One region of the Sphingomonas sp. AC435 genome, then DNA from elsewhere that is predicted to be linked to it. Evidence: predicted binding sites of a transcription regulator. Region 1 holds the regulator's gene; the other holds the start of a gene.
The links. The regulator LexA, encoded in region 1, represses DNA repair genes until DNA is damaged. The targets are predictions, from matches to a motif close to GTTCCNCNCTTGTTCT.

Region 1 (14,953 bases):
GCCACCGTCATCGCGTTCACCGGCGGTCGGCCCGGCATGATCTCCGCCGCCACGGCCGCCGTCGCGGTCGTCGTCGTGCCGCTGGTCCGCGACCACGGTGTCGAATACCTTTTCGCCGCGACGATCCTGATGGGCCTGATCCAGATGCTGGCCGGCCTCGCCCGGCTCGATCTGCTGATGCAGTTCGTCTCGCGCTCGGTCATCACCGGCTTCGTCAACGCGCTCGCGATCCTGATCTTCATGGCGCAGCTGCCGCAGCTGATCGGCCGCGGGTGGGAGACGTACGCGATGGTCGCGGCCGGGCTGGCGATCATCTACGTCCTGCCGCGCCTGACGAAAGCGGTCCCCTCCCCGCTCGTCGCGATCCTGGTGCTGGCGGCGATCGGAATCGGCCTCGACGTGCCCGTCACCACGGTCGGCGACATGGGCGCGCTGCCGCAGGGGCTGCCCAGCCTGCACCTTCCGCAGGTGCCGCTGACGCTCGACACGCTGCGCATCATCCTCCCCTATTCGCTGACGATGGCCGCGGTCGGCCTGCTCGAATCGCTGCTGACCGCGCAGATCGTCGACGACATGACCGACACCGACAGCGACAAGCGTCACGAGTGCGCCGGTCAGGGCACTGCCAACATCGCCGCCGCGCTCGTCGCCGGCATGGGCGGCTGCGCGATGATCGGGCAGTCGGTCATCAACGTCACGTCCGGCGGCCGCACCCGCCTGTCGACGCTGACCGCCGGCCTGTTCCTGCTGTTCCTGCTCGCGGTCCTCGGCCCCTTCGTCGGCCGCATCCCGATGCCGGCGCTCGTTGCCGTAATGGTCATGGTGTCGATCGGCACGTTCAGCTGGAACTCGATTCCCAATCTGCGCCGCCATCCGCCGACCTCCTCGGTCGTCATGCTCATCACGGTCGCGGTTGTCGTCCTTACCCGCGATCTCGCGCAGGGCGTGCTGGCGGGCGTGCTGCTGTCCGGCATCTTCTTCGCGAATAAGGTCCGCCGGATGTTCACAGTCGAGCGCACCCAGGACGGCACCGTCCCCACCTATGTCGTCACCGGCCAGATCTTCTTCGCCTCGGTCGACCGCTTCACGCGCGCCTTCCGCATGCCGGAGCCCGCCGCCCACGTCCTGATCGACGTCACCGCCGCGCATTTCTGGGATATCTCAGCCGTTGGCGCGCTCGACAAGGCCGTCGCCCGCCTGCGCCGCGACGGTGCGGAGGTGACGGTGATCGGCTATAACCGCGCCAGCGCCGATCTCGTCGACCGGTTCGCGCTCCACGACAAAACGGGAGTGGAGATGGGCGTCACTCCGCACTGACGCCTGTTCGCCGCGCAACCGGCGTGGCAAGGCACGCGCATGACGCTCGTTCCAGTCGCCGAAGCCCAGTCCCGCCTGTTCGCGCTGAAACCGCCGGTCGCGACGGAGGACGTGCCGCTCCCGCACGCCGCTGGCCGATGGGCCGCCGCCGACATCCTCGCCGCGCGGACCCAGCCAGTGGCGGACCTGTCGGCGATGGACGGCTATGCGATCCGCTTCGCCGACCTGCCCGGCCCCTGGACGGTGATCGGCGAAAGCGCCGCGGGCCGCCCCTTCGATGGGACAGTCGACGCTTATCAGGCCACGCGCATCTTCACCGGTGCGGCGATGCCTGCCGGTGCCGACACCGTGCTGATCCAGGAAGAGGCCGGCCGCGACGGCGACCGCCTGACGCTGACCGGCGAAGGCCCCGGTCACCTCGGCCGCAACACCCGCGCGCGCGGCCTCGACTTCCACACCGGCACCCGCCTCATCGCGACCGGCGACCGCCTGACCCCCGCGCGTATCGCCGTCGCTGCCACTGGAGGCCTCGCCACCCTGCCCGTCCGTCGCCGCATTCGCGTCGCGATAGCCGCGACCGGCGACGAACTCGTCCCTGCCGGAACGATGCCGGTCGGATCGCAACTGCCCGAATCGAACGGCGTCATGCTTGCGGCGATGCTCGCGGACCTGCCCGTCGACATCGTCGATCTCGGCATCCTGCCCGACCGGCTCGACGCCTTGCGGGACGCCTTCGCTGCGGTCCAGGCCGACCTGCTCGTCACCACCGGTGGCGCGTCGGTCGGCGACCACGATCTCGTCCGCCCCGCGCTGGAGGCGGCGGGCGGTACGATCGACTTCTGGCGGATAGCGCTGCGGCCCGGCAAGCCGATGATGGCCGGCCGCCTTGGCGATGCGGCGGTGCTCGGCCTGCCTGGCAATCCGGTGTCAGCCTTCGTCACCGCGACGTTGTTCGTCCGCCCGCTCATCGCGCATCTCGCCGGCGCACGCGATCCGCTGCCGCAGACCGGCACGGTGCTGCTGGGCGAGGACCTGCCCGCGAACGGCCCGCGCACCGACTATCTGCGGGCGGAAATTCGCGAAGGCCGTGCCTATGCCTCTACGATTCAGGACAGTTCGATGCTGCTGACGCTCGCGCGCTCGACCTGCCTCATCGTCCGGCCGACCGATGCACCGCCCGCAAAGGCCGGCGACTCGGCGCAAATCTTGGGGATCGCTTGACGGCAAGTTTTGCGTTCCATATAGGTTCCTCGTCTGTTCTGAAGGACAGCCGGGTTCCGACGGAGGGAAACGCGATGCTCACGCGCAAGCAGCACGAGCTGATCTGCTTCATCAACGATCGCCTCGCCGAGACGGGGGTGTCTCCCTCGTTCGAGGAGATGAAGGATGCACTCGACCTGAAGTCCAAATCGGGCGTTCACCGCCTGATCTCCGCGCTGGAGGAACGCCAGTTCATCCGCCGTCTCCCCAACCGCGCCCGCGCGCTGGAAGTGTTGCGCATGCCCGAGCGTGCCGACGCCAAGAAGGCACCAAAGACGAAGGCTCCGACGCCTCCACTTCCTCCACTTCGCCAGCCTGCGAACGACGTGGTCGAGATTCCCTTGCACGGCCGCATCGCCGCCGGTGTTCCGATCGAGGCGTTCGAAGGCTCCTCGATGCTCGCCGTTCCCGCCGCCTTGCTCGGCGCGGGCGAGCATTACGCGCTCGAAGTCGCCGGTGACTCGATGGTCGAGGCGGGTATCCTCGACGGCGACTATGCTCTCGTCCGCCGCACCGAAACCGCCCGCGACGGCGAGATCGTCGTGGCGCTGATCGAGGACGCCGAAGCGACGTTGAAGTATTTCCGCCGCGAAGGCGCGATGGTCCGCCTGGACCCCGCCAACCGCGCCTACGATCCGCAGCGCTACAGCCCGCAACAGGTCCGCATCCAGGGCAAGCTGTCCGGCATCCTCCGCCGCTACGACTGAAGCGGCGGGCGCTGTCCTACAGAGGGGAGCTGCGTTATAGCGGAAGAGTGAGCCGTCTGCGCCATTCTGCTCCCCTTCCCTCGGGGAGGGGCTGGGGGAGGGCCTCGCCGCAAGCGCGTCATTCAAGATATCGGACCGCCCAAAACGCCGCATTGGACTAACCTTAGCCTAACCTTCCAGCGGTCCGATCCCGCAAGGCACTGAAAACGCTCAACGTCGGAAACGACGGAACCCCGCCCCCGCATCCTCTTGCCCAGCCGCGAGAACCCACGGATGCTCATCCCCGGCCCGCCGTACCGTCGCCGTCCACCCCCCGCTCAGCCCGACGGCAACACCCCCGGTCCGCGCCAGCACATCCCGGTCCAGCCGCAACCACCGCGGCCGACACCCGACCGGCAAGCGCCGCTCGCTCACCACCACATCCGCCCCGGCGCACGCCGCGATCAGCGCCCTTACCGGCACCAGATATGCACTCCGCGTCATCACCACCCGCCGCCCGGCAACATCGACCGCACACAGGTCGGCACTGCACGCCGCCCCCGGCAAACCGTCGAGTGTCATCGGCGCACCCTTCACACCGCCATTCTCGCTCAGCACGTTCTGCATATACTCGCCCGCCCGCTCCCTCAGCAGCGCCATCGCCCCATATTCGGTCCGCACCGCCGCATGCCGCCCCGTCCCCGCTCACCAGCAGATCGGGCGCCGGCGTCATCGCCGCCCACAAGGAACCGACGGCCAGCGGCGCCAAACCCCAGCGCCGCCACCCCGTCCGCCACAGTGCAATCCACAGCCCGCCGACGACGATCAGCGCATACGCCGCGTCCGGCATGACGGGCCACGCCCGCACCGCCCCCGGAGCCGCCGCCACCATTTGCGCCAGCCACAGCAGCGCCCACAAAGCCCGCTCCACCAGCCACCACACCGGCGCACCCAGCCCCGCCACGTCCAGCAGCAACGCCAGCAGCTCCAACGGCATGACCACGAACGTCGTCCACGGGATGGCGACCATATTGGCCAACGCCCCGTACAATCCGGCACGATGGAAGTGATACACCGCGATCGGCATCAGCGCCGCCTCGACGACGATGCCGGTCATCAGCAGCAACACCGCACCCCGGCCCCATCGCCGCAGCAGGCCTTCCTCCCGCACCTCGGCGAAGCCACGCATCCACGGATGGTCGTGCAGCGCCACGATTGCGGTGATGGCGGCAAACGACAATTGGAAGCTCGCCCCGGCCAGCGACTCGGGCCACGCGACCAGCACCACGATCGCCCCCGCCGCCACCAGCCGCAGCGTCATCGCCTCCCGCCCCAGCGCCAGCGCCGCCAGCACCAGCAGCGCCGCCACGCACGACCGGATCGTCGGCACCTCCGCCCCCGTCAGCAGCGTATACCCGACCGCCGCCCCGGCCCCCACCGCAGCGGCGACGAGCGGCAGCCGCGCCCGCAATGCCAGGGCCGGCCAAAGCGCCAGCAGCCGCATCACGATCAGCATCGTCGCACCCACGACAGCAGTAATGTGCAACCCGCTCACCGACAACAGATGCGCCAGCCCCGCCGCGCGCATCGCCTCGGCATCCTCCTCCGCGATCGAGCCGACATCGCCCGTCGCCAGCGCCGCCGCCACGCCGCCGGCACTCCCCGCCACCCGCTCGGTGATGTGCCGCGTCAGCGTCGCCCGCAGCCCCAGCTCGACATCACCCGGCGACACGATCCGCACCGGTGCGAAGCCCCGCCCTGTCGCCCCAACCCCGGCGAACCACGCCGCGCGGGCATAGCTGTACGCCCCCGGCACCGCCGCATCCGGCGGCGGCAGCAGCCTCGCCCGCAATCGGATAACCGCCCGCCGCGTCAGGCCCGCCGGCACATCCGCTTCAGCAAGATTAACCCGCACCCGCCGCGGCAGCGCCGGCGCATCGATCGGCGCCAGCGTCAGCCGCACCAGTTCACGTGCCACCAGCGGCTCGACCCGCTCGACGCGGGCGTCGAACGCCGCCACCGCCGGCCGCGCCAGCACTGGTGCCGCCACCCGCTCCGCCCGCCACCATATCAGCGCCAGCCCAACCGCCATCGCCAGCGCGCCGACCGCGACCGCCCTGCTCGCCCTGCCGCCGCGACCCAACGCTGCCGCGAGGCACGCCGTCGCCGTCAGTGCCAGCAGCACCGCCGTCCACTCGCTCCGCCGAAGCAGTACGAACCACGCCGCCACCCCCGCCCCGAGCATCACTGGCAGCCACAACACCAGCTGGTCGCGCTCGGCCTCCAGCAACGTTTCCAGCCTATGTTGCACAGCCGCAATTTGTCGCCGCGCGGGGTGCGTGCTAGGGGCTGCGGCGGCTGAACTGGCCATTCGATCCACAGTCTGGGAGCACGCGCGCTTGAGCGCAACATCCGTTCCGGGCAGCACGCCCGAACCCACCTCCGTCGTCACGCGGTTCGCGCCTTCGCCGACCGGATTCCTGCATTTGGGCGGTGCGCGCACCGCGCTGTTCAATTGGCTGTTCGCGCGTCACAATGGCGGCCAGTTTCTGCTTCGGATCGAGGATACCGACCGCGCCCGCTCGACGCAGCCGGCGATCGATGCGATTTTAGCAGGCATGCGCTGGCTGGGGCTCGATTGGGACGGCGATGCCGTGTTCCAGTTCGCCCGCTCCGATCGTCATGCCGAAGTCGCGCATGCAATGGTCGCGAACGGCCACGCCTACCGCTGCTGGATGACGCAGGAGGAAATCGCCGCCCAGCGCGAGGCGGCGCAGGCCGCGAAGAAGCCGCTCCGCATCCGCAGCCCGTGGCGCGATCGTATCGACGGCCCGGCGGACCAGCCCTTCGTCGTGCGTTTGCGCGCACCGCAGGAGGGGTCGGTGACGATCGAGGATCGCGTGCAGGGCGCGGTGACGGTGAAGAACGCCGAACTCGACGACCTCGTCCTGCTGCGCTCGGACGGTACGCCGACCTACATGCTTGCGGTCGTGGTCGACGATCACGACATGGGGGTGACCCATGTCATCCGCGGCGACGATCACCTCAACAACGCCTTTCGCCAATTGCCGATCTACCGGGCGAACGGCTGGCCGGAGCCGGTCTATGCGCACATCCCGCTGATCCACGGCTCAGACGGCGCGAAGCTGTCGAAGCGCCACGGTGCGGTCGGGATCGAAGCGTATCGCGACGAACTCGGTATCCTGCCTGAGGCGCTCGACAATTACCTGCTCCGCCTCGGCTGGGGTCACGGCGACGCGGAGATTATCGCGCGGGACGAGGCGGTGAAGTGGTTCGACCTTGCCGCCGTCGGTAAAAGTCCTTCCCGCTTTGACCTGAAGAAGCTCGAACATCTGAATGGCCACTATATCCGCGAAGCCGACGACGCCCGTCTTGCCAGCCTCGTCGCGGCCCGGATGACCGGGGCCGACGAAGCCCGCCTGACCACCGCGATGCCGGCGTTGAAGCCCCGCGCGGCCAACCTCAACGAGCTGGCGGACGGCGCGCAGTTCCTCATCGCCGTTCGGCCACTCACGATCGACGAGGCGGCGGCCCCGCTCCTCGCGGGAGACGCACCGGCTATCCTGGCGGAGGTTCATGCGGCGCTTGACGCGCTCGACGGCTGGGATACGGACGGAATCGAAGCTGCGGTACGGCGGGTCGCCGACGCGCGGGGCTTGAAGCTCGGCCAGGTCGCGCAACCCCTTCGCGCCGCGCTGACCGGACGACGCACGTCGCCCGGGATCTTCGATGTCGTCGCGCTGCTCGGGCGCGAGGAAAGCCTGGGTCGCATCGCCGACCACATGGCCAGCTAAGAATACCAGCTAGAACAAGGATGGTGGAATGACCGACGCCGCGAAGCTCTCCCTCGGCTCCAAGCAGCTCGATTATCCGGTCATGTCCGGGACGATCGGGCCCGATGTGATCGACATTCGCAAGCTGTACGCGCAGACGGACGCCTTCACCTACGATCCGGGGTTCACCTCGACCGCATCGTGCCAGTCGACGCTTACCTATATCGACGGCGATCAGGGTGTTCTGCTCCACCGCGGCTACCCGATCGGCGAATTGGCCGAACAGTCGAGCTTCATGGAGGTGTCGTACCTGCTCCTGAACGGCGAACTGCCGTCCAAACAGGAGCTGGAGAATTTCTCGACCACGATCACGCGCCACACGATGGTGCATGAACAGCTTGCGACGTTCTTCCGCGGGTTCCGGCGCGATGCGCATCCGATGGCGATCCTGTGCGGCGTCGTTGGGGCGCTGTCGGCCTTTTATCACGACTCCACCGACATCCACGATCCGGCGCAGCGCGTCATCGCATCGCACCGCCTGATCGCCAAGATGCCGACGATCGCGGCGATGGCGTACAAGTACAGCGTCGGGCAGCCGTTCCTGTATCCCGACAACTCGCTCAGCTACACGGGCAACTTCCTGCGCATGACGTTCGGTGTCCCGGCCGAGCCCTATGTCGTCAATCCGGTAATCGAGAAGGCGCTGGACCGCATCTTCATCCTGCACGCCGATCACGAGCAGAACGCGTCGACCTCGACCGTCCGTCTCGCGGGATCGTCCGGTGCGAACCCGTTCGCCTGCATCGCAGCGGGCATCGCCTGCCTGTGGGGACCGGCGCATGGCGGCGCGAACGAAGCGGCGCTTAACATGCTGCGGGAGATCGGAACGCCCGATCGCATCCCGGAATATATCGCCCGCGCCAAGGACAAGAACGACCCGTTCCGCCTGATGGGCTTCGGCCACCGCGTGTACAAGAACTACGATCCGCGCGCGACGGTGATGCAGAAGACGGTGCGCGAGGTGTTCGCCGAACTGAAGGTCACCGACCCGCTGTTCGACGTGGCGTTGCAGCTGGAGGAGATCGCGCTGAACGATCCCTATTTCGTCGAAAAGAAGCTGTTCCCGAACGTCGACTTCTACTCGGGCGTCATCCTGTCGGCGATCGGCTTCCCGACGTCGATGTTCACCGTGTTGTTCGCGCTCGCCCGCACCGTTGGCTGGGTCGCGCAATGGAACGAGATGATTACCGATCCCGACCAGAAGATCGGCCGTCCGCGCCAGCTCTATACCGGGCCGACGCAGCGCAGCTACGTTCCCGTCACGGAACGCTGAGCCGATCATGCGGCCCCTGCGCGCGATCCTCCTGATCCTCGGCGTCCTCGCGACGCTCATGGGTTTGCTCTGGATCGGCCAGGGGCTGGGTTACATCCGGTGGCCCGCCTCCAGCTTCATGCTCCAGCAGCGCGTCTGGGCGGACTACGGTGCGGCGCTCGCCGTGGCGGGCTTGCTGATGCTGCTGGTGGCGCGGCGTCTTCCCAGGCGCTGAACGAAAATCCCATCCTCAAGGAGCGGAGGATCTGAGCGACTCACGAGCCGCCTACAACTCCGCCGGCAACGACAGCGTGAACTGCGCACCTTCGCCCGGTACGCTAGCCACGGTCAGGTCGCCGCCCATCGCCCGTGCCAGCCGACGCGCGATGAACAGGCCCAACCCGTTGCCGCCCGGCTCGGTCGGATCGACCCGTTCGAACTTATCGAAGATGCGCGCCTGATCCTCGGGGGCGATCCCTTTGCCCGCATCGATCACGGTCACTTGCGCCCGGTCGCCGACCATCGCCGTTTCGACCCGCACATTGCCGCCACTGTCTGTGTAGCGGACGGCATTGCCGACCAGATTTACCAGGATCTGCAACGCACGCCGGAAATCGCCCAGGGCAGGAACCGTGTCGTCGAAGCGGGGCCGGTCGATCGTCACGCCCGCCATATCTGCCCGCACCGTCAGCAGGCCCGCCGCACGTCGTGCGACATCGGCAAGATCGATCGATTCTATCGTCGGCCGAAACTCCGCCCGCTCGATCGCCTGAAGGTCGACCAGATCGTCCACCAACGACAACAGGTGCCGCCCCGCACTGGCTATATCGGCGGCATAATCGGCATAGCCCGGCGTGATCGGCCCGTCCGCCTGCGCGTGGATGCTGTCCGCATTCGCCACGATCCGCGCCAGTGGTCCACGCAGCGCACGGTCCAGCCCCTGCGTGAAGCTGGCCGGCAGCGTCTCTTCGACGTCTACCGCCACAGGCTCCTCACGCTCCGCCACCGATCCGACCAGCCCCGCAAACTCGCCGAGCGCATCGACCCGCGGCCGCGCTGACAAGACCACCGACCGCCCGTTCGGCTTCAACACCGCCGCCTGTCCCTTCAGCACGCGCCGACGCGCCAGCGCATCGAGGATCGGCATCGCGCCATCCGCATTCTCCGCGAAGCCGAACAATGCCGACAGCGGCTTGCCGAGCAGCCCCAGAGGATCGAACCCGTAGAGTGTCCCCGCGTCCAGCGACACGAAGGTCAGCCGCAACGTCGCGTCCGTCTCCCACCGCCAACGGCCGTCGCCGGGCACAGCATCCGGCACGTCGTCGATCGGTGCCCAGGCCGGCGTCTCCCCCCAGCCACTGGCGGCGAGGCGGACCTGCCCGCCCTCCGGCTGCGCGCGCACCCAAAGCGCAACATCGCTTTCATCGTCCGCGACGATCACGCGCCGCGCGACGACGATCCCCAGCCGCCGCGCCAGCCGAGCCACCGTCGCCAACTGCGGGACGGCCAGCATATGCCCCTCCGCGCCCCCCGCGCGGCGATTGAGCGAGGCGATGGCGGGGTCGGCGGATACCAGCAGCCCATCGAGATCGATCACGGCGTGCGCGACGGCCGCGGTCATCCGCCCTGCCCCTTCAACGCACGAATCGCGTCACGATAATCACGGTGCAGCGTCAGCGACGCCAGCGCCGCGCGGGCGTCGCCAACCAAAACCGCGGCGATGGCGTCGAGATCGTCCGCAAAGGCCTCGATATCGCGCGTCGGATCGGCATCGGTGAGAGCCAGCGCGATCTTGGCGATCGTCGCCCGGTCGAGATCGATCGCGCGGCACGCCAGCCACAGCCGATCGCCCGCCGGCTCCAGCGTGACGGTGCGTGCCTGATCCGTCGGCCAGTCGAGCGCCTGCGCCAGCAGCGCCACGAACAGCCGCAGACGTCGATCGCCCAGCGTTTCGACCAGCAGCTCGGGCAGTTCGCTCCGCCGCGGCGCGATCGCCGCCGCCAGTCGCGATGCGATCGCCTCAACCCGGTCGGTCTCGTCATGCGCGCTGAGGCTGCGCTCGGCCGAAGCGACGATCGCGCGATCCACATCCGCATCGGCATCGGCATCGCCCCGGATCGCCGCTGCGGTCCACCAGACCAGACGCCGATGCAGTTCGACGGGCAGATCGCCGTCGATCCCCGCCCCGCTCTCATTCGCATCCCGCCGGCGATTATCCGCTGCCAGCAGAGCCGCCGCCGCCGCCGCCACGACGCGGTCGGGCGCATTCGCCAGCCGCACCAGCAGGCTTGGCGCGTCCGGCCCCGTTACCACCACGGGCAATGCCGCCTCGATCAGGTCGAGACGCACGCGAGCGATCATCTCGCTCATCAGATCGGCGTCTTTCAGAACGCCCGCGCGCATCAGCCGCCCGAACACGTCGGGGGATCGCGTCAGCACCGTTTCCGCTTTGTCAGGTCGTTCCTCGTCGGCCAGCAGCCGCGCCGCATGACGGCGGATGTCGGCCTCCACCCCTGCAACGACACCTCGCATCGTCGCGGCCAGTGCGGCGCGCGTGCGATCATCCAGCCGCGTTTCATTGCTCAGGAAGAAGTCGGCGATCGCCCCGCTCAGTTCCACATCCGCCCGCTCGCCGACCCGCGCAGCCCGCGCCGCGACCGCATCGCGGTCCCAGGCGGGGACAGTGTCCGAGGGCGGTGATGGCGACATGGCGCGATGTCTAGCGCCAACGTCGTTAATGAGGGCCTAAGCCTGCCGGGCGCTAAGCCTTTTCGCGCAGCGACTCGACCGCCGCGGTCAGCGTCGCCGCCGCATAGGTCGCCGCCAGACCCAGCCCCGCTACCGGCCAGCCGATCACCGCACCCAGCGTGGCGGCGAGCAGGTAAGCGGGCGGCCCGCCCCACCAGCGCCGCCGCCGATCGCGCCGGATCGCCCGCTCCGCCAGCCCGCCGAGGAACAGCAGCCCCCCGGCCAGCAACGGCGCGACCCCGCCGCCGCTCCCAACGACCACGCCCGCCACCGCGAACGCCAGCGCGGGTAAGGTCAGGGTGCCGAGCCGCCCCACCTGCGCCAGCCGCTCCTCGTCCCTGAGCGCCGCCAGCACACGCGCGACGCCCAGCGCCAGCACGCCGACCAGCACCAGCGCCAGCCCCAGCCACCCGGGCCCGAACGCTTCCGTCGCCAGCCCCGTAAGTCCGACCGCTACGCCACCGCCCACGACGGCTTCGGTCGCGATGTGGCGGTCGAGCAGCTTCGGCGTCACCGACCGGGCGATCGGCCCGAGGATCGCGGCGTTGAACCAGTCTCGCCGGTCCGCCACCGTCGCGGCCAGCACCATGCGTCCACGCAAAGCGAAGGCGACGGCGCTGTGTTCCAGCCCGTGGCCGTCCCGCACATCCTCCAATGCCAGCGGCACATGCACGGCCTGCGCCTGTTCGGCGAGGCGCAGAATGCTGGATTGCAAGGCATAGTCGTTCGGCAGGGCGGCGACCTCCGCGATCCGGCGCGGATCGATGCGACCGACGCCGCCCCACGCAAGCTGTCCGCCTAACCGCTCGTAATCGGGTCCTGCGGTGTCCGTCGGCAGCACCAGCAACGCGTCGCCGCCCGTGTCGCTCTTGGCAAAACCGTCGATCAGCCCCTGCGTCGTGATAAGCCCGTCGGCGACCATCACGATCGTCGACAGCGGATGCAGGCGCGCCTGCGCCTCCACCGCCGACCGCACCGTATCGACAACGATGCCGCGCTTGCCGATGCGCCCCAATGCACCGATAAGTTCGGGTGTCAGCCGGCCGACCGACACGATGATCTGCGCCGCGCCCGCCGCGATCAGCAGCCGCGCCTGATATTCGATCACCGTCCCGCCGCCGAACGGCAGCGTCGCGATCAGCGTCCCCGGGCGGTCGAGCGCCTCGAGTTCGGCAAAAAGAAGCCCCGCAAGCATCGTGGGGCTGATAGGGACCGGGCGGCGAGGGTCAACCGCCCTTCTGTTGCTGGCGGCGTGTCCGGTGCGGCAGAGGCGCCAGCGTGCCCCGCGAGGCTCAGCGCTTGGGAGAACACCCTCCCCGAACCTCTAAATCGCCCCTTCACCGTCCAGCCGCGCCACGGCACGCTTGAGCTTGGACAGCATCACCGCATCCCCGACGCGCCCGTCGGCCGCGGTCGCCGCCAGCGCCATCAGGCGCACCGCGCCGAAACTCGCCGCCAGCCCCTTCAGCCGCGTTGCCCCCGTCCGCCAGCCGTCGACCTCCGTCGCAGATGCCATTTGCGCCAGCGCCTTGACCGCACTCTCGACGAACGCGACGCGCAATTCGGCGATCAGGCCGGGTTCGTCGCCGACTGCCGCGGCCAGGGTCGCATCGATTGCTCCGGGATCATAAGCCATGTCCCCGGTGCTACGCTGCGTTCGTTAACGACCGGTTGCCGCACGAGGCTGGCCGTGGCGTGGAAAAATGCTAAGCAAGGCCAAATCCATCGGCGACCAAGGGGGATACGCTGGGCAATCACGATCTCTGGCCGACCGCCGATACGGCGTCCGATTACCGCCGCTCAGACTATGAGGTCGAGCCGCAGGAGGAGGACGTGCTCGATCTGGTGGAGGCGGACATCGTCGCACCGCGCGCCGGATGGCTGCTGCCGACGCTCGCGATCCTGCTGTCGCTCGCGTGGGTTGGCGGGATGCTGGCGCTGACGTGGGATTCTTTGGCGACGCTCCGGCCGGTCGAGCTGGTGCAGTTCGTTGCGGCACTCGCCACCGTGCCCGCGCTGATCGGCATCGTCTGGCTCCTCGCGCAGCGGAGCAGCCGGGCGGAGGCACGCCGGTTCGCGTTGACCGCCCGCGCGATGCGCAGCGAGGCGCAGGCGCTGGAGCGTCGCATCCACGCGTTGTCGCAGTCGCTTCACCTGCAACGCGAACAGATCGCCCACCAGCTTTCGACGCTGGCGTCGGTCGGCGACGTGGCGGCGGACCGGCTGGAGTCGGTCGGGCGTGGACTGTCGACGGAGGTCGACGCCGCCCGCGCCCACGCCGCAACCCTTGCCACCGCGGCCGAGCGCGCCCGCGCGACGGTCGGCGAACTGCTCGCCGCCATGCCCGCGGCACAGGCCGATAGCGAAGAAGTCGGCCGCCGCATCGAGCAGGCCGGGCTGGGTGCCGCCGCGCACGTCGCCGCGCTCGATGCGCAGCTTTCCGCACTGACCGACCGCGCCCGCGAAGCCGACACGCTGTCGACCACCGCCGTCGCGTCGCTGGCCGGCCACCTTCAGCGGATCGGCGACAGCGGCCACACGGCCGGGTCGAAGCTGGAACAGGTCGCCGCGGCGATGGCGGAGACGGTGGAGGTGCTCGCCACCCGCGCCGCCGCAACGATGGAACGCTCGCGCGCGGATTTGGCGGATCAAGGCGATTCGATGCTCGGCCTCGTCGATCAGCGTCAGGCCGCGCTCCACGCCGCCGCGCACGACAGCGTCAGCGCACTGGGCGAGCGGGTCGGCGCGATCGACGCCGCGATCGAACTCATCGCCAACCGCCTGCACCAGCAACACGGCGCCAGCGACGTACTGGTCGGCGGCCTCCACGACGGCATCGCGGCGGTCGAACAGCGGCTGGACGCGCTGCACGCGACCGGCGTCGACCGGACGCAGCATTTGGCGGCATCGATCAGCGCGCTCGGCGGCTCCGCGGATGCGATGACGGAGGCGCTGAAGACCGGCGACGCGATGGCGATGAAGACGATCGGCACGACCGAGGCGCTGCTGCTCGCGCTCGACGCCGCCGCGCGCGAGATCGACGAGACGCTGCCGGAGGCGCTCAACCGCCTCGACGAGCGCATCGACGGCAGCCGCAAGGTCGTCGGCCAGGCCAAGCCCGAACTGCTCGCGCTGGTCACCGCCGCGGAAAGCACGCACGACGCGATCGAGGCGATCGCCGCCGTCATCCAGGATCAGCGCAAGACGCTCGACCAGCTATCGATGGCACTGCTCGACACGCTGGAGAACGGCCGCGACAAGGCGGACGCGCTTGGTGCGATGGTGGACGAGACGATCGGCCGCACCAATCGCTTCGCCGACGAGGCCGCACCCCGCCTGCTGGAGGCGCTGACCCGCGTCCGCGAAACCGCGCAGATCGCTGCCGATCGCGCGCGCGAGACGCTGGCGCAGGTCATCCCCGAAGCCGCCGCCGCGCTGGAGGACTCGGCTGGCGACGCGATGCGCCGGGCGACGACCAACACCGTCGAGCGTCAGGTCGATGCCCTCGCCGAGGCGACGCGCGGAGCCGTCACCGCCGCGACGGGAGCGACCGAGCGCCTGGCTGCTCACGTCCAGCGCATCGCCGAGCAGACCGCATTGGTCGAGGCGCGACTGGAGGAGGCGCGCGAGGTGCAGGAACAGGCCGACAGCGCCACGCTGTCGCGCCGCGTCTCGCTGCTGATCGAGGCGCTGAACTCCGCCTCGATCGACATCGCCAAGGTCTTTGGCCGTGACGTATCGGACAGTGCGTGGGCGGCTTATCTGAAGGGGGATCGCGGCGTCTTCACCCGCCGCGCCGTCCGCCTGCTGGAGGGTAGCGAACTCGCCCGCGTCGC
Region 2 (14,953 bases), on a different contig from region 1:
GGGCGACGTCACGGTCGCGGCCACGCTGCTTCGACGCGGACGCAATGCTACCTTCGTACAGGCCGACGTCACCGCCGACGCAGGGCTCGGCCTGCGTGCGACATTCGTGTTCATGCGGCCGATCGAATCCCGCGTTGATCATCGTCGCGGAGCGGCACCGTGCCCGCCACCTCCCGCGGATGCGGCGCTGCTTCGCGGCATTCCGGCGATCCCGTTCACGCAGCAGTTCGAGATGTTCGACCCGCCTGTGGAAGCAGGCCCCGCAGAGTGGCTGCGCTGGATTCGCCTTGCCGATCGAACCGGGCTCGATCCCACGATCGAGTTGCTCGCCGTCGCCGATGCGCTGCCCCCTGCGGCGTTGAAGCTGCTCGGCGGGCCAGCCCCGGTGAGTTCGATGACGTGGCTGCTCAACCTCCTCGATCCCGTTCCCGCCACGACCGATGGGTGGTGGCTGTTGCGGGCGCGGACGGATCATGCCGCGGCGGGCAATTCCAGTCAGGCGATGGCGATCTGGAACGCCGCGGGACAGCCCATCGCCGAACAGATGCAGAGCGTCGCGATCTTCGGCTGACGCTGCGACATCTTGCGACACTCACACTGCGTAGTGGACATATGCCCGCGACACGGATCCGCGATACGGTGACGACGGACGGGCAGCCCGCCCCGTCGACCGGAGCCGCTTCATGGAACCCTTCACCCTGATCCTCGCCGCGCTGCTGGCGCAGACCTCTGCCGACTCGATGCCGCCGGCTCCGCCGCCACCGCCTGCCCGCGCGATGATGCAGGCGGATGCGAATAGCGACGGCATCGTCACTCGCGACGAAGCACTGGCGCAGGCCGATGCGCAGTTTGCGGCGATGGACACCGACCACAACGGCAAGCTCACTGGAGAGGAACGCCGCGCCGGCATGGCCGCGATGCGTGCTGCCCGCACCGGCGGCGACACGCCCCGCCCGCCCCGCGGTGATGGTCCTCGGGATGGCGGCCCTCGCGATGGCAGTCCCCGCGGCGGCGGCTACATGGGCGGCGGCGACATGACCCAAGCCGCTTTCCGCGACCGCGCTGCCCAGCGTTTCGACCGGCTCGACGCGGATCACGACGGCACCGTCTCTCGCGCCGAAATGACCGCTGCCCGTTCCGCAATGCGCGGCGGTGATCGCCCGCAGCCGCCTGCCGACGAATAGGCACAGGCTTTCCGGAGGCTACGGCCATGCTACAGCCCGACATCATGGGAGATCAGCCGCATTTGCTGCTCGTCGACGACGAGCGCTCGATCCGCGAACCGCTGGCGGTGTACCTGACCAAGCAGGGCTTCCGCGTCACGCAGGCCGGCGACGCGGAGGCCGCTCGAACTCGGCTGACCGCCTATGCGATCGACCTCGCGATCATCGACATTATGATGCCGGGGGAGGACGGGCTGTCGCTCTGTCGCCACATCGCCGCGACCAGCGACGTACCCGTCATCCTACTAACCGCCAAGGCGGAAGAAACAGATCGCATCGTCGGGCTGGAGATGGGCGCGGACGATTATGTCGTGAAGCCCTTCTCCCCGCGCGAGCTGGCGACTCGGGTCAAGGTCGTGCTGCGTCGGACACAGGCGGGCGCGACCCGGCACCACGCGCCGGAAAGCGGCTCCTACGCCTTTGCCGGCTGGGTCCTGAAATCGGGCGAACGCGCGCTCGTCGATCGCGAGGGCGTGTCGGTGCCGCTGTCCACCGGCGAGTTCAACCTGTTGCTCGCGCTGGTCACGCGGCCGCGTCAGGTGCTGACCCGCGACCAGTTGCTCGACCTGACGCAGGGTCGCGAAGCCGCCGCCTTCGACCGCGCGATCGACAATCAGGTGAGCCGCCTCCGCAAGAAGATCGAGGTGGACGCCAAGAACCCCGACATCATCAAGACCGTGTGGGGCGGCGGCTACACCCTTGCGGCCGAGGTAACGCGGCTATGAGGATGGGGGTGCTCACCCGCCTCTGGCCGCGCCGTCTCGCCACGCAACTCGGCCTGCTGATCGTGCTAGCCTTGTTCGTGGCGCAGGCGATCAACTTCACGCTGCTCCTGCGCGAGCGGCGTCAGTTCGCGCTCGAACAGATCACCGGCCCCGCCGCCACGCGCTTCATCGATGCCAGCGAGCGGCTCGCGGCGGGCAAACCGATCACGGCCGACCGCGGCCGCGTCCGGCTGATGGCCGTCAGCCCGATCAGGCGCGGAATCATGGCGGAGCCGGAGGTGGCCCGCGCACTGCGGGGTGCGTTGAACGATGCCGGTCTGCGCGTCGAACGGATCGACACCGCGCTCCGCCCCTTGCGCCGCAACGATCCGATGCTTCGCCGCATGCCGCCGCAGCGGGTCGAGCGCATCCTGCGCGACGCCGACGAACTCGTCATCGCCGTTCAGCGCCTCGATGGTCGCTGGCTGATCCAGCGCATGCCGTGGGGCCACACCGACAGCGACCTGATCTGGCGGCTCGTCGGCCAGACCGCCATCCTGTTCGTCGTCGTCCTGATTCCGGTCCTGCTCGCCATTCGCCGCATCGCCCGCCCCTTGCGCGACCTGACGCTGGCGGCGGAGCAGTTCGGGCCGGGCGACGTGGCCGATCCGGTGCCCGTCCGCGGCCCACAGGACGTCGCGGCGCTGGTGACCGCATTCAATGATCTCCGCTATCGCGTCACCGCGATGCTCGACGAGAAGGACCGCATGCTGGGTGCGATCGGTCACGATCTGCGTACGCCGCTCGCCGCCCTGCGCGTCCGCATCGAGTCCGTCGATGACGATGCCGACCGCAACAAGATGGCCGACACGATCGCCGAGATGAACCGGACGCTGGACGACATCCTGTCGCTTGCCCGACTCGGCCGTCCCAGCGAACCGCCGACCGAGGTCGATCTGTCCGCGCTCGTGGACGCAGTCGTGGAGGACTTTCGCGACCTTGGCGACGACGTGGAATTCGTCGAGGCCGAACGATTGAAGATGCGGCTCCGCCCCTCGCTCATGCGCCGCGCCGTTCGCAATCTGATCGAGAATGCGGTGAAATACGGACGCACCGCCGTCGTCCGGATCGACCAGCTGCCCGCGGCTGTCGCGATCGTCGTCGCGGACAGCGGCCCCGGCATCCCCGCCGACCGGCTGGAGCATGTCTTCGACCCGTTCACCCGGCTGGAGACATCCCGTAATCGGGAGACGGGCGGCATCGGCCTCGGCCTGGCCCTCGCCCGCGCGATCGTCCGCGAGGCGGGTGGCGACATCGTTCTCACGAACCGCCCCGAAGGCGGCCTCGCCGCGACGATCACCCTGCCGGCTTGAGTCCTCTCAGCAGCGCCAGCCCACCAAGGCTCAGCACGCCCGCCGCGACGAGGTACATACCGACCAGCCCCAGCCCGCCCCGCGCGACCAGCCATTCCGCCGCGATCGGCGCGCTCGCCCCACCGATGATGCCGCCCAGATTGAACGTCATCGACACGCCCGTGTAGCGCACGCCCGCCGGAAACAGTCCCGGCAGCCATCCGCCGAGCGGCCCATAGGCGAAGCCCATCACGAACAGCGCCAGCGCCAGCCACAGGAAGATCACCACCAGCGATCCCGCCCCCAGCATCGGCCCCATCGCCAGCCCAACGAGTACGCAGCCCGCGAAACCCAAAGCCAGCACGCGTTCCGGCCGGCGACGGTCGGCCATGACGCTGGCAACGATCACCCCGGCGGCGAGAAACAGGATCGCGGCCAGTTCGACGCCCAGAAACACCTGTCGCGAGTAGCCGAGGGTGCGCGTTCCGTATCCGAGCGCGAAGGCCGTCGCGAGATAGAAGATCGCGAAGCATGCGACCACCGCCGCCGTGCCCGCGACGGTCGCGCGCAAATGCCCGCTCAGCAACGTCGCGATCGGTACCTTCGGCAGCGCCTCCGCCGCCGCCGCTTCCTGAAACGCCGGCGTCTCCGTCAGGCGAAGCCGCACCCACAAACCCAGCGCCACCAGCACCGAACTCGCGAGAAACGGCACGCGCCAGCCCCATTCGCGGAACTGCTGATCGGTCAGGAATACGCCGAGCACCAGGAAGAAACCGTTCGCGGCGATGAACCCCACGGGCGCCCCCAGCGGCGGGAACATGCCCCAAGTATATCGCCGGTGCGGCGGCGCATTCTCCACGGCGAGCAACGCCGCCCCGCCCCATTCGCCGCCCAGACCCAGCCCCTGCCCCAGCCGCGCGATGCACAGCAGCAGCGGCGCGATCCAGCCCGCCTGCGCATAGGTCGGCAGGAACGCGATCGCGACGGTACTGCCGCCCATCAGCAACAGGCTGGCGACCAGCGTCGACTTGCGGCCGACGCGGTCGCCGAAATGGCCGAACGCCACCGCCCCGACCGGGCGCGCGATGAACGCCAGCCCGAATGTGGCATAGGACAGCATCGCCTGCGCCGCGCCGCTCGTCTCCGGAAAGAACAGCGGCCCGAACACCAACGCCGCCGCCGTCGCGTAGATGTAGAAATCGTAGAACTCGACCGCCGTGCCCGTCAGGCTGGCGAGCAGGATGCGGCGGGTGGAGGCGGGTGTCATGCGTCCGACCGTAGCGCGGGCAACCTACGCCGCCAACGCTATGCGAGCATCGACGATCAGTAGCCCAGCGCCTTGGTCAGGTTCAGCAACAGCCAGTACAGCGTGCCCGACAGCAGCATCGCCACCGGCAACGTCATGATCCACGCCAGCGCCATGTTGCGCACCGTGCGCCCCTGCAGGCCAGCACCGTTCGCCACCGAGGCACCCGCCACGCCGGACGACAGGATGTGCGTCGTCGACACCGGCATGCCGAACCGCTCCGCCAGCAGGATCGTGGAGGCCGCCATCAGCTCCGCCGACGCGCCCATGCCGTAGGTCAGGTGGGTCTTGCCGATTCGCTCGCCGACCGTCACGACGATCCGCCGCCAGCCGACCATCGTCCCCAGCCCCAGCGCCAGCGCGACGGTGATCTTCACCCAGAGCGGGATGTAGCGCGTGCCGCGCTCCAGCTCGGTGTTGTACGCCTTCAACGTCTTGACCTGCGCGTCCGTAAACGTCGCCTGCGCGCCCTTGTCGGCGGTCACCAGCTTGGTCGTGTCCAGCACCAGATACATGTCGTTGCGCAGGTTCGGCACCGCCGCAGCGGGAACCTTGCCCAGCGAGCCATAGCCGCCGATCCGCTCCGCCACATCGTCCGACAACGTCGCCAGCCCACCATAGACGGCGGTGTCCGCCACCTTCTTCGTCCGCAGCGCCGCGGTGACGCGCGCACGCGCCGCTTCCACCGACGTCAGCGGCTGCCCGTGCGCGGCATAGGCGGCGGAGGCGGAGGTCGCCGCCTGCACGAACGCCGGCGTCGCGCTTTCCGGCACGGTACGGTTGAGCGCATAGGCGGTCGGGGCGCAGCCGATCAGGATCAGCATGATCAGGCCCATTCCCTTCTGCCCGTCATTGCCGCCATGCGCGAAGCTGACCGCCGTGCACGTACCGATCAGCAGCGCGCGGATGCCGACCGGGGGCGGCGCATCGGCCGCCGGCTCCCGGTACAGTTCCGGCTTGCGGAACAGGCGCTTCATCACCAGCAGTAGCACGAACGCGCCCGCGAAGCCGATCAGCGGGCTGATGAGCAGCGCCGACAGCACCTTCGTCACCTGCGCCATGTCGACGCCCGATCCGCCGCCGTCCGACAGCAGCTGGTATGACAGGCCGACGCCCAGGATCGAGCCGATCAACGCGTGGCTCGATGAATTCGGCAACCCGACATACCAGGTCGCCAGATTCCACAGCACCGCCGCCAGCAGCAACGCGAAGATCATCGCGAAGCCGCCAGCCGAACCGAGGTTCAGCACCAGATCGACCGGCAACAGCGTCACGATCGAATAGGCGACCGCCCCCGACGATGCCATGACGCCGAGGAAATTCCACGCGCCCGACCATACCACCGCCAGATGCGCGGGCATCGCGTTGGTGTAGATGACGGTCGCAACGGCGTTGGCGGTGTCGTGGAACCCGTTCACGAACTCGAACCCCAGCGCGATCACCAGCGCCAGCCCGAGGAAGAGGAACACTCCGCCCGCGATCTGCTCGCCGACCTGCTGCGTGTCCGTGAGGATACTGATCCCGGCATAGCCGAGCCCGCCGACCAGCAAGGCGGCGAACAGCCACTTGCCGGCGAACGGGAATCGGTCGTCGAGCCGGGGGCCACGGGCGTGCGAGACGGACTCGCCGCCCGTCAGAACGGTGCTTGCCATGATGCAACGATCCCTGCTCGACTTGGGTGACACTTTGATGACACACAAATCAATGTCGGGCGGCGATCGTCCCTAGCCGGGATAGTGCGCGAACTCCGGCAACGCCTCCAGCCGGCGGGTCCACTCGAGGCGTTCCGCGGTCTGGATGTGGGCGGAGGGGGCGAAGGCGGCCGGATCGTCCAGCGTCGCCGACTGTACGTCGACGATCCCCGGCAGCATCGCGGCGTTGCGATAGAACAGCCCGCTACCGCACGTGCCGCAAAACGACCGGCGGCCATGCTCCGAAGAGGCATAGACCATCGGCGTTCCGGTGACCGTCACCTGCTCCTCCGGCCACGCGATCCAGCCGACCATCGGTGCTCCCGCGCTTCGCCGGCAATCCTCGCAGTGGCACAGCGCGTGATGCGCCGGCTCCCCGCTGGCGACATAGCGGATCGCCCCGCAATGACAGCGGCCGCTGGTCGTGCTCGTGTCCATCTCCTTGTCTCCCATATTCGTCAAAGATACGGCGTGAGCGTCAGCGCCACCGGTCGCGCCGGTGCGGAGCCCCGGCTGACGGTCAGTTGTGCTATCGCACCCGTCCGTCCGCCGATCTGGCGGAGTACGTCGCTGCCGTCCGCCGCCGCCACGATGTCACCGACCGCGATACCCGCCGCCGCGGCCGGGCTGCCCGTACCGACCGCCGCGACCTTCCAGCGATCGTCGCCGCCGCGATCCAGCCACAGACCGGACATGCCGTACCGCTCCTGCACCGGCGGCTCGACGCGATGCTCCTTCAGCCACAGGTCGCGGGTGCTGGTGACGGTGGACAAGTTGAAATGGCGCAGCACCCCCAGGCCGATGATGCCGTTCTGGTTAGACCCGATGCCGTCGCTGGCCGCGCGCAGCGTCACCAGCGGGCGCTCCATCCGCGTCCCCGCGAAGTCGAGCGAACCGGCGCGCACCACGCGGGCGATGCCGGCGGCACCGGCGATCCCGGACGGGCGAGTCGGTGCCCAAGGCCGCGCGTCGTTCCATAGGCCGACGCGCTTGGCGAAGGCGTTGTCGACCGTCACACCACCCGGTGCGCCGGTGTCCAGCAGGAAACGGCCGTCACGACCGTCGATCGCGGCATCTCCGAACAGCCGCCGGGACCCGGCGCGCGGCCCGGTCCCCTCGGCGACGAGCGCATTCTTCATCTGCACATAGCCGTCGCGCGGCGGTCGCCCGTCCGGATAGGCGCGCCACTCGCCCGCCTCGAAATCCAGGTCGCTATCGATCGCGGTCAGGAAGCCCGCCGCCACCGCGCCGTGCACGTCGCCGCCGAACCGGAAAGCACCATTCAACCCGGCGAAAGCCACCGACGTCTGCCGCGCGCCGCCACCGAACACCACGTCCCTCGCCAGATAGACCGGCAGGTACGTGCGCCCGCCGATTCCACGCGCCGCGGTCTGCCCCGTGATCTGCATCTTCAACTGCTCGGCGAAGTCGGCGTTGATGAAACTGAGGACGCCGCCCGTATCCAGCAAGAAGTCGAACGGCCCCTGATCGCCGATGGTCAGCGCCATGACGACGCGAGAACCCCGCAGTTGCACCTTGCTGACGATCACGCGCGGCTCGGCCGCTCCGGCCCGCGAACCGACAGCCATACCGCTCATCCCGAACAGCGCCGTCGAAAGGAAATCCCGTCTGTCCACGGCCTTCTCCCGCGCCATGCCGACGCAATCCGGATTATACGGCGGGTCGCGGCGCGCGCAAAGCCCGCGTGGCCGGCTTCGCCTCCGTTGCGCTTGCTCCTGACGCGCGCGTTCCCTACCTGTTCGATCGTGACCGACAGCAATCTCGCCGACCCGCCATATCTCAAGGGCTTGAACCCGCCCCAGCGGGAGGCGGTGCTGACCACCGACGGACCGGTGCTGATGCTGGCCGGTGCCGGTACGGGCAAGACTGCGGCGCTGACTGCCCGGCTCGCGCACCTGCTGTATACGCGCAAGGCGTGGCCATCCGAGATCCTCGCGGTGACCTTCACCAATCGTGCCGCGCGCGAGATGCGCGAGCGCGTCGGTCGGCTGGTCGGCGAAGCGGTCGAGGGCATGCCGTGGCTCGGCACCTTTCACGCGATCGGCGCGAAGATGCTGCGTCGGCACGCCGAGCTGGTCGGGCTGCAATCCAACTTCACGATCCTCGACACCGACGATCAGCTGCGCCTGCTGAAGCAGCTCATCCTCGCCGCCGACATCGACGAGAAGCGCTTTCCGGCCCGCAGCCTTGCGGGACTGATCGACGAGTGGAAGAACAAGGGGCTGACCCCGCGCGAGATCGATGCGGGCGAGTCCGAACGCTACGCCAACGGTCGCGGCGGTGAACTCTACCAGCAATATCAGGACCGGCTGAAGGCGGTGAACGCCTGCGATTTCGGCGACCTGCTGCTGCACATGCTCGTCGTGCTGAAGACGCATCGCGACGTGCTGGAGCAGTATCAGACCCGCTTCCGCTACATCATGGTCGACGAGTATCAGGACACCAACAGCGTCCAGTATCTGTGGCTTCGCCTGCTCGCGCAGGAACGCAAGAACATCGCCTGCGTCGGCGACGACGACCAGTCGATCTATTCGTGGCGGGGCGCGCAGGTCGAAAACATTTTGCGCTTCGAAAAGGACTTTCCCGGCGCGAAGGTCATCCGCCTCGAACAGAATTACCGCTCGACACCGCACATCCTCGGCGCGGCGGGCGGCGTTATCGCCAATAATAGCGGACGGCTCGGCAAGACGCTGTGGACCGAACTCGACGCGGGCGAGAAGGTCCGCGTGTTGGGCATCTGGGACGGCCCGGAGGAGGCGCGCCGCGTGGGGGACGAGATCGAGTCGGCGCAGCGCGGCGGGACCTCGCTGGACGACATCGCCATCCTCGTCCGCGCATCGCACCAGACCCGCGAGTTCGAGGATCGCTTCATCGCGATCGGTATGCCGTACAAGATCGTCGGCGGCTTCCGCTTCTACGAACGCGCCGAGATCCGCGATGCGCTCGCCTATCTGCGCGTCGTCAATCAGCCCGCCGACGACCTCGCCTTCGAACGTATCGTCAACGTGCCCAAGCGCGGGCTCGGCGACAAGGCGGTGGCGAAGGTCCACCAGCTCGCGCGCGCGCTGAACGTGCCGCTGACCACCGCCGCCGCCCGTATTCTCGACAGCGACGAACTGACCGCGCAGGCGCGCAAGTCGCTGGGGCGTCTGGTCGGCGACATCGCCCGCTGGCGGGAGATGGCGACCACCCTGCCCCACCCCGAACTCGCGCGCCAATTGCTGGACGAGAGCGGCTACACCGCGATGCTCCAGGCCGAGAAGTCGGCCGAAGCCGCGGGTCGGCTGGAGAACCTGACCGAACTCGTCCGCGCAATGGAGGAATACGACTCGCTCGGCGCATTCCTCGAACACGTGTCGCTGGTCATGGATAACGAGGGCAGCCGCGACGACCCGAAGGTCACGATCATGACCATCCACGCCGCCAAGGGCTTGGAGTTCGACACGGTTTTCCTCGCCGGCTGGGAGGAGGGGTTGTTCCCGTCGCAGCGCGCGATCGACGAGGGAGGCACCAAGTCGCTGGAGGAGGAACGCCGCCTCGCCTACGTGGCGATCACCCGCGCGCGCCGCCGCGCCTTCATCCTCCACGCCGCCAACCGCCGCATCTACGGCCAGTGGACCTCGTCGATCCCCAGCCGCTTCGTCGGCGAACTGCCGCCCGAGCATGTCGATGCGGAAACCAGCATGTCGGGCGGCGAATCGCTATGGCGCGCCAACTGGTCGGAACATGCCGATCCGTTCGCGGACGTGGCGCGCGGCGCGGGTCGTGGTCCCGGCTGGCAGCGCGCGGCGGGCCAGATGGGCACGTCCAGCTTCACCACCGCCCCGAAGCGCATCGTCGAGGCGCGGTCGAGCGCGGTCAGCCTCGGCAACAAGGGCCGCGACGATCTGTCGATCGGCCTGCGCGTCTTCCACCAGAAATTCGGTTACGGCGCGATCGCCGAGATCGAAGGCAACAAGCTGGAGATCGACTTCGAAGCCGCCGGCCGCAAGCGGGTGATGGACAGCTTCGTCACGATCGGCTGAGCGCCGCGTCAGGAGACAAGTTCACCCAGCGCCTCGCGCAACTCCGTCTCGCCGAAGGGACGGGACAGGAACCGCGTGCCCGGCAATCCGTCGAGCACCGGCGGCAAGTGCCCCGACGTCACGATCACGTTCACCGCCGGCCAGCGGTCCCGCACGATCGCTGCCAGCGCCAGCCCGTCGACCGATCCCGCCATGTCGATCCCCGTCAGCACGACCCGAATGTTCGCGTTTTCGCTCAGGATCGCGACGGCCGCTTCGGCCTCGCCGACGCCGATCACGCCGAGACCTGCCGCCTCGACCCGATCGATGGCGTCCAGCAACAGCAGCGGCTGATCCTCGACGACCAGCACGGTCGCCACATGTCCCGCACTCACGACCGCCGCCCGCCGGCCAGGTCAGGGATCCAGCAACTGGTGGAGCGGAGCCCGAAAGTCCGCCGCAAACCCTTCTGCCGTATAGAGTTTCTCGACATGGCCCGTTCCTACCAGACCCATGTTGATAAGGCGTGAACCAAACCCCTCGCGTGTCGGTGGCCGTGCCGGCGGTCCGCCTGACTCCCGCCAGTGCAGCACCAGTTCCTCGCCCTCGACCCGCCAGTCCACCGCGATACGGCCGCCCTCCACCGACAGCGACCCATATTTCATCGCATTCGTCGCCAGCTCGTGCATCAGCATCGCGATCGACAGCACCGCGCGCGGTGCCAGCATCAGCTCCGGCCCGCTGGTGTCGATCCGCTCGCCGTCGCCATCGCCTTCCGCGAATTTGGCGTGCACAGACAGCGTTTCGCGGACGATCGTCTCCATCGAAGAATGATCCCAGTTGTCGCGCAGCAGCACATCCTGTGCGCGGCCCAGCGCGACGATGCGGTCGGTGAACGCCCGCACCAGCGGTCGTTCCTTTACGTTGCGCAGCGATTGCGTCGCGATCGCCTGCACCATTGCCATGCTGTTCTTCAGCCTGTGGCTCAGCTCGGACGCAACCACGTCGGCCCGGCGCTTCGCCTCCACGCCTGCGGTGGTTTCGGTGCCGGTCAGGATCGCGCCCTCGACCGTGCCGTCCGCCGCACGAACAGGACTGCACGAGAAGGTCATCCACGCCTCGTCGCGAAACCCTGCGCGCGTCACCGCCAGCTGGCAATCGTGCACCAGCGTAGCGCGGCCCTGCATCGCTTTCTTCGCGAACTGGCCCACATCGCATTCGGCATGCGCGAACGCCTCCGACAGGCGCACGCCTTGGCGGTCGCAGCGAAGGATCGGACGCAGCGCATCGTTGACGATTGCGATCTGCTCCGCGCCCCAGATCAGCGCGGCCGGCAGCTTCGCCTCCAGCACCCAGGTCGCGGCGCATTTCAGGTGCGGCGACCACGCCGCGATCGGACCCAGCGGCGTGCCGGACCAGTCGTGGTCGATAACGGCCGCGACGGCGGGACCGCAGGTGCGATCTCCCTCGATCAGGAACGACAAAGACCCATGACCCTGCAAATGTCGTTTCCTTGCAAACACTTGCCATTGTTTATGGCGTAAACTTGTTCTCCGCTCGATAAACCAGATCAACGTTCCGCGATCTCTTGCTTGCGCGGTTCAGGAACCGTCCGGGTAGCGGCTCGTAGAGCGTGCCGAGCCCGATTCGCGGGCAGGAGGTCCAGTGTCATGCTTTCCCGTGTCATGAGCGTTGCCCTTGCCGGCATGACGCTCGCCGTTGCCAGCCCCGTCCTCGCCCAGTCCGGTGCCGACGACGCGCGCTTCGCACAGGCGCAGTCGCGGTTCGATCGCGAATACCAGCTCTATCGGCAGGAGGTGGACGTGTATCAGGCCGCCCGCAGCCGTGGCGGCTATCGCCAGCCTGCGTACCCGCAAGGAAATGACGGATATCGGCGTGCGCCGGACACGTACGGCGATGACGACGGCGATGACGGCGCGTACGATCCCGCCCGCGATTACCGCACCGGTCCGAACTACCGGGAGCGCGTGTTGTCGAGCGACGACCGTGTCTACGCCGGTTACGACGGCCGTTACTACTGCCGCCGTTCGGACGGCACCACCGGCCTGATCGTCGGCGGTGCGGCTGGCGGCGTGCTCGGCAACGTCATCGACGGCGGTCGCTCGCGCACCGTCGGCACCCTGCTCGGAGCGGCGGCGGGTGCGCTGGCCGGTCGTGCGGTCGAACAGAACCAGCAGCAGGTCCGCTGCCGCTGATCCGATCCGTGACCCCGGCCGACGCCGGGGTCACGAACTGCGCTCAGTCGACCTCGACCCCCATCAGCGCGACGTCGCGATATTTGGGATCGGCGGGGACGAACAACGCGCTGGGCGTGAAGCGACGCGGCGTCAGGCGAAGCGAGGCGAGGCCCGCGAGCTTGAACGTGCCCATCTTCTCTTCCTTCGGCGGCTTGCCGTCGCGCTCCAGCGTGGTCGCGTCGACGTAGAGCTCGTCGTGGCGCGTATAGATCATATGCGGCGCCAGCGTCACCTCCCCGCGATTGTAGATCGCGGCGACGCACTGGCGCTTCACGATCGCCTCGAAGATGGTGGCGGGCGACGGCGGCGGACCGGCGTCGGCGGCGGGGCGCTCGATGGTCATCTGTGTACTCACGTCCCTCGTGATGCGCTTTTTGCCGCAGCGCAGCAAGAGCGTACATTCGTATGCAGTCGATCGTCCCACGCCGGTACGACCACGTCTCGTTTTCGGGAACGGGTGGCGGCCTCGCCGGTTGCAGCAGCATGAGCGAAACCGCGGATCGCAGCGACCCCGATTTATGGGATGAGGTAAAGCGGGCGGTCACCGCCGGCGCGAAGGGCGGCGAGCCCGGTGAATGGTCCGCGCGCAAGGCGCAGATGGCGGTCGCCGAATACAAGAAGCGCGGCGGCGGCTATGTCGGCGACAAGGACCCGCATAACAGCCTGCACGAATGGTCCGAGGAGGATTGGGGCACCAAGTCGGGCAAGAAGAGCGGCGACACGCACGAACGCTACCTGCCGAAAGCCGCGCGCGACGCGCTCAGCGACGAAGAATACCGCCGCACCACCGCCAAGAAGCGCGCCGACACGAAGAAGGGCCACCAGCACTCCGCTCAACCCGCCGACGTGGCTGAGAAGACCGCCCCGTACCGCGACCACCGCACGAAGGCGGACCTCTACGCGGAGGCGAAGAAGCGCAACATCGCGGGCCGATCGACGATGACAAAGGAAGACCTGGCCAAGGCGCTGTCCACCTGAAACCGCTCCTCCCCTGCGAGGGGACCGCTGCGAAACAGCTCCGCTGCCTGCCACCGGTCGCCACCCCGGCCCTCGCGGGGGTGGCAGGACAGGATTTTACAACGATCCCTTTGCAGGAAGGGATATCGCCGGAACTACTTCCCCGACCCCATCAACGCCTGCGCGAAATACGTCGTCTGCAACGCCGCCAGTCGCGCACCCTGCTCGATATCGGCATCGCCCGAATGGCCGCCCGCGGTGTCCTCGTAGAAGAGGTACGGCAGCCCGTATTCCTTCATCCGCGCGGCGAACTTGCGCGCATGCTGCGGCCCGACGCGGTCGTCCTTGGTCGTCGTCCAGATATACGGCTCCGGATACTTCACGCCCTTCCTCAACTGCGCATAGGGCGAGATCTTCTCCAGGAACGCCGCCTCGTCCGGGTTCTTCACCGACCCGTATTCGTCCACCCACGACGCGCCTGCCGCGATCTGTTCGTAACGGACCATGTCGAGCAGCGGCACCTGGATCGTCACCGCCTTCCACAACTCCGGATGCTGCGTCATCTCCACGCCCATCAGCAGCCCGCCGTTCGAACCGCCATAGATGCCCAGCTTCTCCGCGCTGGTCAGCCGCCGCTTGAACAGGTCCTTCGCGATGCCGGCGAAATCGTCGTAGATCACCTGCCGCTTGGTCTTGCGTCCGGCATCGTGCCACGCCGGCCCGAACTCGCCGCCACCCCGGATGTTCGCCAGCACGAAGCTGCCGCCGCGCTCCAGCCACAGCTTGCCCGTCACCCCGGCATAGCTCGGCAAGCGCGGCAACTCGAACCCGCCATACGCCGTCATCAGCGTCGGCGTCGTTCCGTCCAGCGGCACATCCTTCCGATGCACGACGAAGTACGGGATTTCGGTCCCGTCGCTCGACGGTGCCTCGAACTGCTCGACGACCAGCCCGGTCGCATCGAACTGCGCCGGCAGCGTCTTGACGGTCTTTGGCGCGGCCGGGTGCGCTGCGTCGATCGTCACCAATTGGGTCGGCGTCAGGAAGCCGGTCACCGACAGATACGCCAGGTCGCCGCGATCGTCCGCGCTCGCCAGGTTGATCGCCATGTTGTCGGGCACCGGCACCTCGGTGCGGGTCCAGCCCGACGCGCCCGGTGCGTAGACCGCCGCCCGGCCACGGACATTGTCCAGATACGTCACGATCAGCCGCGACTTGGTCGTGGTGACCCCGTTCACCGCCTGCCGCGGCGTCGGCGCGAACACCACGCGCGGGTTCAGCACGCCACGCTCGACCTCGCCCAGCGGCGCAGACGCGATCGCGCCGGTGGGGATGTCGCCCCACGGCTCGCTGGTGGTGAAGATCACCTGTCCGTCGACCATGCCCGTCGGCTGCGCCCGCGCCGGCATGTCGAGCTTGCGCGTGCCGTTCGGCGTC

Region 2: the regulator LexA is predicted to act here: its motif matches at 8,024-8,039, upstream of AC0CH8_RS14505 (ATP-dependent helicase).

Annotation. Positions count from the first base shown of each region.
Region 1 is NZ_CEEDCJ010000002.1:279-15,231, forward strand. It holds gene AC0CH8_RS03640 (SulP family inorganic anion transporter) at 1-1,317, shown strand, start outside; gene AC0CH8_RS03645 (molybdopterin molybdotransferase MoeA) at 1,357-2,538, shown strand; gene lexA (transcriptional repressor LexA) at 2,613-3,284, shown strand; gene AC0CH8_RS03655 (ComEC/Rec2 family competence protein) at 3,562-5,574, opposite strand; gene gltX (glutamate--tRNA ligase) at 5,663-7,078, shown strand; gene AC0CH8_RS03665 (citrate synthase) at 7,107-8,390, shown strand; gene AC0CH8_RS03670 (hypothetical protein) at 8,398-8,604, shown strand; gene AC0CH8_RS03675 (sensor histidine kinase) at 8,656-9,990, opposite strand; gene AC0CH8_RS03680 (DUF2336 domain-containing protein) at 9,987-11,078, opposite strand; gene AC0CH8_RS03685 (hypothetical protein) at 11,131-12,312, opposite strand; gene AC0CH8_RS03690 (Hpt domain-containing protein) at 12,442-12,753, opposite strand; gene AC0CH8_RS03695 (coiled-coil domain-containing protein) at 12,951-14,953, shown strand, end outside.
Region 2 is NZ_CEEDCJ010000008.1:13,283-28,235, reverse strand. It holds gene AC0CH8_RS14545 (thioesterase family protein) at 1-571, shown strand, start outside; gene AC0CH8_RS14540 (hypothetical protein) at 684-1,184, shown strand; gene AC0CH8_RS14535 (response regulator) at 1,229-1,948, shown strand; gene AC0CH8_RS14530 (sensor histidine kinase) at 1,945-3,300, shown strand; gene AC0CH8_RS14525 (MFS transporter) at 3,284-4,546, opposite strand; gene AC0CH8_RS14520 (inorganic phosphate transporter) at 4,603-6,237, opposite strand; gene AC0CH8_RS14515 (GFA family protein) at 6,310-6,714, opposite strand; gene AC0CH8_RS14510 (pepsin/retropepsin-like aspartic protease family protein) at 6,735-7,913, opposite strand; gene AC0CH8_RS14505 (ATP-dependent helicase) at 8,043-10,322, shown strand; gene AC0CH8_RS14500 (response regulator) at 10,331-10,696, opposite strand; gene AC0CH8_RS14495 (PAS domain-containing sensor histidine kinase) at 10,718-11,785, opposite strand; gene AC0CH8_RS14490 (glycine zipper 2TM domain-containing protein) at 11,987-12,517, shown strand; gene AC0CH8_RS14485 (hypothetical protein) at 12,561-12,902, opposite strand; gene AC0CH8_RS14480 (hypothetical protein) at 13,043-13,537, shown strand; gene AC0CH8_RS14475 (prolyl oligopeptidase family serine peptidase) at 13,672-14,953, opposite strand, start outside.